Regions from separate parts of the Brevibacillus sp. FSL K6-0770 genome, predicted to be linked through region 2. Evidence: riboswitches for the same ligand, from Rfam matches in the RefSeq annotation. Region 2 holds a riboswitch; each other region holds the start of a gene.
The links. A riboswitch is a leader RNA that binds a small molecule or an ion and turns the genes downstream of it on or off. The one in region 2 is predicted to bind cyclic di-GMP.
Positions count from the first base shown of each region.

Region 1 (2,268 bases), 4.0 Mb from region 2:
CGCTTGCTCCAGATCGTCTGAATCTGCGCTCTGATCTCATCGTCGCTCGCTCCGTTTCGCAGCGGCTCGCGCAAGTCTTCTCCCGCAGAAGCGAACAAGCAGTTGTACATTTTGCCCTCTGCGGACAGCCTGGCGCGGGTACAGGTGGAGCAAAAAGCTTGCGTCACAGAAGAAATCAGCCCGATCTCCTGATCCCCGTCCTCGTAGCGATAGCGCGAAGCGACCTCCCCGAAGTAATTTGCCTCGATCGGAACAAGCGGCATCTCCTGGTGAATCATGCGGACGATTTCGCTGGACGGCACGACCTGATCCAGCTTCCAGCCATTGGAGTTTCCGACATCCATAAATTCAATGAAGCGCAAAGTATGCCCCTGCTCGCGGAAGTATTTGGCCATCGGCAAAATATCTTGGTCATTCACTCCCCGCTGCACGACCATGTTGATTTTCACGCCAAGACCTGCTTCAGCCGCCGCCCGTATGCCGTCCAGCACAGCTTCTACCGGATAGCCCCTGCCGTTCAATGTGCCGAACCGCTCGTTGTCCAGACTGTCGAGACTGACTGTCACGCGGTCAAGTCCTGCTTCCTTCAGAGCCTGCGCGTGGCGGACGAGCAACGAACCGTTGGTGGTCATAGCGATGTCGTGAATACCTGCTACTTTTTTTATCATTTCAATTAACACAGGCAAGCCTCTGCGCATGAGCGGCTCTCCGCCTGTAATTCTGATTTTCTGGACGCCAAGCGAGGCGAAAATGTCGGTCAGTCGAACAATCTCTTCAAATGAAAGCAGCTTGTGCTGCGGCAAAAACTCAAAGTCCGGTCCAAAAATTTCCGCAGGCATGCAGTATCTGCAACGAAAATTGCATTTGTCTGTCACGGAAATACGCAAATCGCGGAGAGGGCGATTTCGTGTATCAACGAGTGGCGACTGCTCTGGCATTGGCTGTCACTCTCCTTTTTCCTAGCGTATCATATCCACGATCGGGCGTAATAGCTTTCCTGCACTTTCGCCTGGTTGTTCCTATGCAAAACCATAATATTTTGCTTGAAAGTGTAAATAGCTCATTTTTGCTATTCCCTTTTTGAATTAATATAAGCTAATATGACTATATATTGTGAAATTGTATAACTGAAAGTGGAAGCGATGATCAGCGATTTGTATGTGGGCACTTGAATGGCTGGGAGTGAGTAGTGCAACCGACCCTATTATTGCTGTAGGGTCGGTTTATTTTATCCCAGAACATTTGTCGTGTCCACTATCGCCAATTCACTCACCAAAGCACCATTGACGTATGCTCTCTTCCCCCGTTTTGAAGCGAACGACTAAAAAAGAGAAAAGCAAAGAATCCGGAGGTCTGCATGCAATTTTTTACGAAGAAAACAAAGCCATGGACAGAGTACGTAAAATCCTCTCACACGACTGACATCGATCAAGTAGGAGAACGAGTAAAGGAGCGCTTGTCCTTTTTAGGGGTGGATCAAGACACGCTCGCCCATGTCAAAAATGCTGCCGAAACGCTTTCGCCCTTTAAAGCGAAGATTGTCGACCAATTTTACGGCGCAATCACGGCTGTTGATCAATTGCAAAAACTGATTCTCGACCACTCAACACTAGGAAAATTGAAACACACATTGGAGTTGTATCTTGAACAGTTTCTGCAGGCGAATGTGGATTACGAATACGTGAAGACGAGAATTGTGATTGGACAAGTTCACAGCCGCATTCATCTGACAGCCGATCATTTTATCTCCGCTCATCATATGTTGATTCAGATCATGACATCGATCTTGATGGAAAAATGGAGCCATCAGCCGCATCAAATGATGCAAATGGTCACATCCGTCCAAAAACTGGCAGCGTTCGATCAGCAACTGATCGTGGAAGTATATATGGAAGAGACGTTCAAATCATTTTTGTTCGGCATCTCCGACATGTTGAATCATATGACACAGCTCGATACGACCAAACAGCTCATCTCGGGCATGGACGAACAAATTGAGGAAAGCCACAGCGTGACAGCAGCTACGGAAGAAATGAGCGCTTCCATTCAGGAAGTGGCCAACCACGCTATCAAGGTGGCGGAAGGAACGGACGATGCCGTCCACTCCGCAGAACAGAGCAGGCAGATCATCAATGCCGCACTGGGAGACATCCGGCAAGTCGGGCGCGTCTTCGAAGAGGTCATGGGCCGCGTCAACAAGCTCGATCAGGAGATTCACCAGACCCAGGATGTCGTGCATATTATTCGGGAAATCGCCGAGCAAACGAA
Region 1 is NZ_JBBOBQ010000001.1:1,637,362-1,639,629, reverse strand. It holds gene moaA (GTP 3',8-cyclase MoaA) at 1-938, opposite strand, end outside; cyclic di-GMP riboswitch class II at 1,127-1,209, shown strand; gene NST23_RS08050 (methyl-accepting chemotaxis protein) at 1,358-2,268, shown strand, end outside.
Region 1: another riboswitch for cyclic di-GMP. It lies ahead of NST23_RS08050 (methyl-accepting chemotaxis protein); the one in region 2 lies ahead of ggt (gamma-glutamyltransferase).

Region 2 (2,268 bases):
CACCCGCGATCGATTCGTGCCCGGCTCCGGCAAGCAATCAAACGGTTCATCCAGATTCAGCGTACCGTAATCATCGGTCAGCTCTTCCCCCGGCAAAATGTCTCTGGCAGCCAGCTCCAAGTCGTACATCGTCGCCACGCAGGTCGCATGGAAGCTGTGGTTCACAAATCGGGCCTTATCCCAGCACAAGATGTATTTTCCAAACTGATTTTTGAAGGAATACTTCTGCACATCCTGCTTTCTCAATGGGTCCAGTTTTTCCACATATGCCGGGTCCAATACCTGATCCAGGTCATCCTGTGCCCAGACAATCGTGCCTTTCGGGATCAATTTTGTCGCAAAAACACCGTACCCGATTTCATCGTTGATATAGCGAAGCTCCGTATCGGGATGCATCATGGCCTTGATTCACTCCTTGGCAAATGTGCGTTTTTACCATCATAAGCAGTTCGGCCAATAGTGGTGTGTGAATGTCGGGAAAAACACACAACTCCCTGTTCCTCCCTTTTTTTCTAGATTAAAAAAATTTTTCTTATTTACCCCAATCGACAAATAGTCTATATTATTGACAAACGGATGATTAGGAAAATTTTCCTGTAACAATTGAATCAGTTTTCTATTATCAACTGGATGCGTTACCCATTGATATCGAAACGGCAAACCCGGGGAAATCCGGCGACGCAAAGCTAGAGGGGCTACCTCCGCACAAGCGGGCACGCCAGCCAGCTACCGAAGTATTGGTGTAGGACAAGACCAATGATCCTATATCATTGGTCTTTTTTTGCGCAACAATTGTCTATTTTTGTCCATTTATGTATTTATGTGTAAAAATATTCATTTTCAGTTAAGGAGGTGAGGCTGCGAAAAGCTGTCGGATTGTTGGAATCGTTCATCAAACATACAAGGAGGCTTCATACGATGTCATTCTGGAAGAAACTTTCTACTGTCGCATTGACTACTGCAATCGGCCTGGCAACCCTGTCTCCGGTTCAAGCAGCTAATCGGCCAACATCAATGTCGCCAAACGCAATGGTAACAACACCACACTATCTGGCTACAGCAGCAGCCCTGAAAACATTGGAAGACGGCGGCAACGCTGTAGATGCCGCCATCACAGCCGCTTCTACTCTCGCCGTCGTCTACCCGCATTACACAACGATCGGCGGAGATAACTTCTGGCTCATCTACAACGCCAAGACCAAGGAACTGAAAGCGTTGAACGGCAGCGGACGAGCTGGCGAAAAAGCAACGATCGACTACTACAAAGGCAAAGGCTACGAAAAAATTCCTTCCCGCGGCTACGAGTCTGCCAATACGGTGCCAGGCGTTGTTTCCGGCTGGTGGGAAGCGTACAACTACGCGCACAAAAGCATGGGCAACAGCAAGCTTCCGTGGCACAGGCTGCTTGAACCGGCGATCGGATACGCTGAAAATGGATATCCCGTCTCACCGAACCAGGTTTATTGGACAAAATACGCCATCGATCCGAACGATAACGATTTGAAAAACCTCCAGCGCTTTGAAGGGTTCCGCAAAACCTTCCTGAAGCCGAACGGAGAGCCGTATGCGCCTGGCGAAATCCTCAAGCAAAAGGACCTGGCCAAAACTTTGCAAATCATTGCGAAAAAAGGAGCAGACGGATTCTACAAAGGCGAAGTCGCCAAAAAAATCGTAGCGGATATGCAGAAAAACGGCGGGCTGCTCACCTTGAAAGACTTTGAAAAACACACCTCCACATGGGCAGAACCGATTACAGTCGACTACCGCGGCTACAAGGCTTACAACGTACCGCCCAACTCCCAGGGCATGGCTTCGCTCTCGATCTTGAACGTGTTGAACAACTTCGACCTCAAGAGCATGGGCGAAGGGACGCCGGACTACTACCACACGATTGTAGAAGCCACCAAGCAAGCTTTTGCCGACCGTGACAAATGGCTGACAGACCCTGCTTTCGTCGACATTCCGGTGGACGAGCTGTTGTCCAAGCAACACGGCAAAGATTTGGCTGCACGCATCGATATGAAGCAAGCGGCAAAAGCAGTAGAGCCGCTCGATCCAAAAGGGGACACTACTTGGTTTGGCGTCGTGGACAAGGACGGCAACGCCGTTTCGATCATCCAGAGCCACTATTTTGACTGGGGTTCCGGTATCGTAGCAAAAGATACTGGCGTCCTGTTGCAAAACCGTGGAAGCTACTTCTCTCTCGATCCGAAACACATTAACCACCTGGAGCCTGGAAAGCGCACCTTCCATACGATTAACCCTGCC
Region 2 is NZ_JBBOBQ010000001.1:5,611,090-5,613,357, forward strand. It holds gene NST23_RS26680 (SET domain-containing protein) at 1-399, opposite strand, end outside; cyclic di-GMP riboswitch class I at 646-734, shown strand; gene ggt (gamma-glutamyltransferase) at 919-2,268, shown strand, end outside.

Region 3 (2,268 bases), 4.5 Mb from region 2:
CTGTTGTTGAATATCGCGTGCATCATGCTTGTTGCCGATACGAAGCAGAAGGTAAGCAGGTAGTACATCAAATGAACCGGATTGGAGGTATAAAAAATCGCCTCGCCATTTGTCAGGAAGTAGTACGTGACGATCCCGAGCGCTGCCACGATCGTCAAAATGTTGATCAGCCTGTCCTGATAAATCCCCATGACGGCTACGAAGAACATGATGGTCATAATATTGACCAGCCAAGGATCAAGCCCGGTAATTATGAACATGAAGATGCCGATTACCGCGAAGTTGAAAAACTTCATGAATGGAGCCATTTTGTCGCGCCACGCCGGACGATTGGACAAATACGCGAACGGCGCCAGCACTCCGTACAAAATACCGAGCACAGTCAAGACGAAGGAAATCGGCACTCCCATGATGAGATTCACGATTTGCACCACGGTAATGATGCTTGCAAAAACAATGACGACCCAATTATTTCTTCTTTGTAAAAGTTCCATGTCAGCTAACCTCAACTTTTATTTGTTTGCAAAGCGTTTGATACCAGGAAAATGCGGGATGGTCCTTGCTCGTATAGGCTTCCTGCAGGTGAAAAATGGTCGGGATGGCGTTCGCCCCTTTGTAATAGACCATATCCTTCACTTGTGTCGCTTTGACGTTGTATTTTGTATTAATCAACTGAAAAAAAGCCGGGTCTGCTAAACCGACTGCATGCGTATAACCGTGTTTTTCAGCATAATCGATCATGAGGGCAACGCCCCAACGTCCCAGTTTTCCACGGTATTTCGGCAAGACAGCGAAACTGTCTACTTCCACCACTTTCATATCGGCGCTCAACACGTCCTGAAACAAATTGCGGAGAAAAGCAGAAGATTTTTCATGTGGCGTAAATTCAAAAGTACCGCCTGCTTCGTCATCTTCTGACAATAGCAAATAAGCATCGGAACCATTTTTGACGTATTCCATTTCAAAGCCCATGGAGGTCCAAACGCTCTCCTTGATTTGGTGAAAACTCGCCAAAGACTCTACTGAATCAACCAGTTTGTACATAATACTCCACTCCATTTTTATCTCTCTTTTGTTTTTTCATGTACAAGTTTACTGTTGATAGATGGACTGGCGCCTCCTTTCTATGAGATTGCACACAAAACGGCCATGACCGTTTTGTTGACCGCAAGCGGCCACATCCAATTTCTTGAAAAACGTCGAGACGTTTTTCACACAAAAAAGGCCATTCCACACACGGGAACAGCCTTCAGTCACCATCATCGCACAATTACGCACATGATGTATGGCAACCCGGCTGTCATGGTCGAAGACTTTAGACCCGTGGTTTTGCGTCGCCACCTTTCGATGACTTTGCCTTTGTCATTCAGTTTGCGAAAAATGTATAGTCATGTCGAATCATGCAAAATATAATCCAAAAGAAACAGTCTTGTCAAGTTTTGGTAGGGTAAAAATAACCAATTCTTTATAAAAATAGTCAGAATTAAGGTAACGGTAAGAGTAGCGTAACAAAATTTTACCATCCATCCGATAAAGATAGAGAGAAGAGGAGGGATGAGAGGATGGCAGAGACGAAAACAATCGAATTTCACTTTTCAGGGGGAGAAGTGATCCGCATTGAGACGACAGAACCGGAAGAGATCATCCAGATGGTCGCCAACCAGAAAGATGGATGGCTCCAGTACGACGATATCGTCATCAATGTGCGAAACGTTTCTTATATTAAAGTGAAAGAAATCGCTTAACAGCATGTGTGAAAAAAGCTCTCGAATGCCGAGGGCTTTTTTTGTTGCATGTTTGGCGGGAGAGGCATTATAGTGAGTATAAGACTAACGACTAAAGAGGACGATATGGACGACATTTACAAAGAGTTGCAAAAGCTCGGTTTTTCCCAATACGAGTGCAAGGCTTACATTGGCTTGTTGAAGCATTCCCCGATTACCGGATACGAAATCAGCAAGCGCTCCGGCGTACCGCGCTCGATGATTTACGAGGTCATAGGCAAGCTGCTGGAAAAAGGGGCGGTCTATACGGTGCCTTCAGAGCCTGTGACTTACGCGCCGCTTGCGGCCAGAGAGTTGATTCGCAGATTGCGTGGACAGTTCGAGCAGTCCTTCGACTATTTGGAAAAAAGCTTGTCCGCTTTGGAGTCTGAGCAAGAAGTCGATGTGATTCGCCGGATCAGCGGCGACGAACTGGTGCTGACGGAGATGCGGCAAATGATCAAGCAGGCGACAGGAGAAGTATGGCTGTCGATCTGGGAGCCGC
Region 3 is NZ_JBBOBQ010000001.1:1,073,816-1,076,083, forward strand. It holds gene NST23_RS05495 (methyl-accepting chemotaxis protein) at 1-494, opposite strand, end outside; gene NST23_RS05500 (GNAT family N-acetyltransferase) at 496-972, opposite strand; cyclic di-GMP riboswitch class I at 1,285-1,368, opposite strand; gene NST23_RS05505 (hypothetical protein) at 1,563-1,745, shown strand; gene NST23_RS05510 (TrmB family transcriptional regulator) at 1,851-2,268, shown strand, end outside.
Region 3: another riboswitch for cyclic di-GMP. It lies ahead of NST23_RS05500 (GNAT family N-acetyltransferase); the one in region 2 lies ahead of ggt (gamma-glutamyltransferase).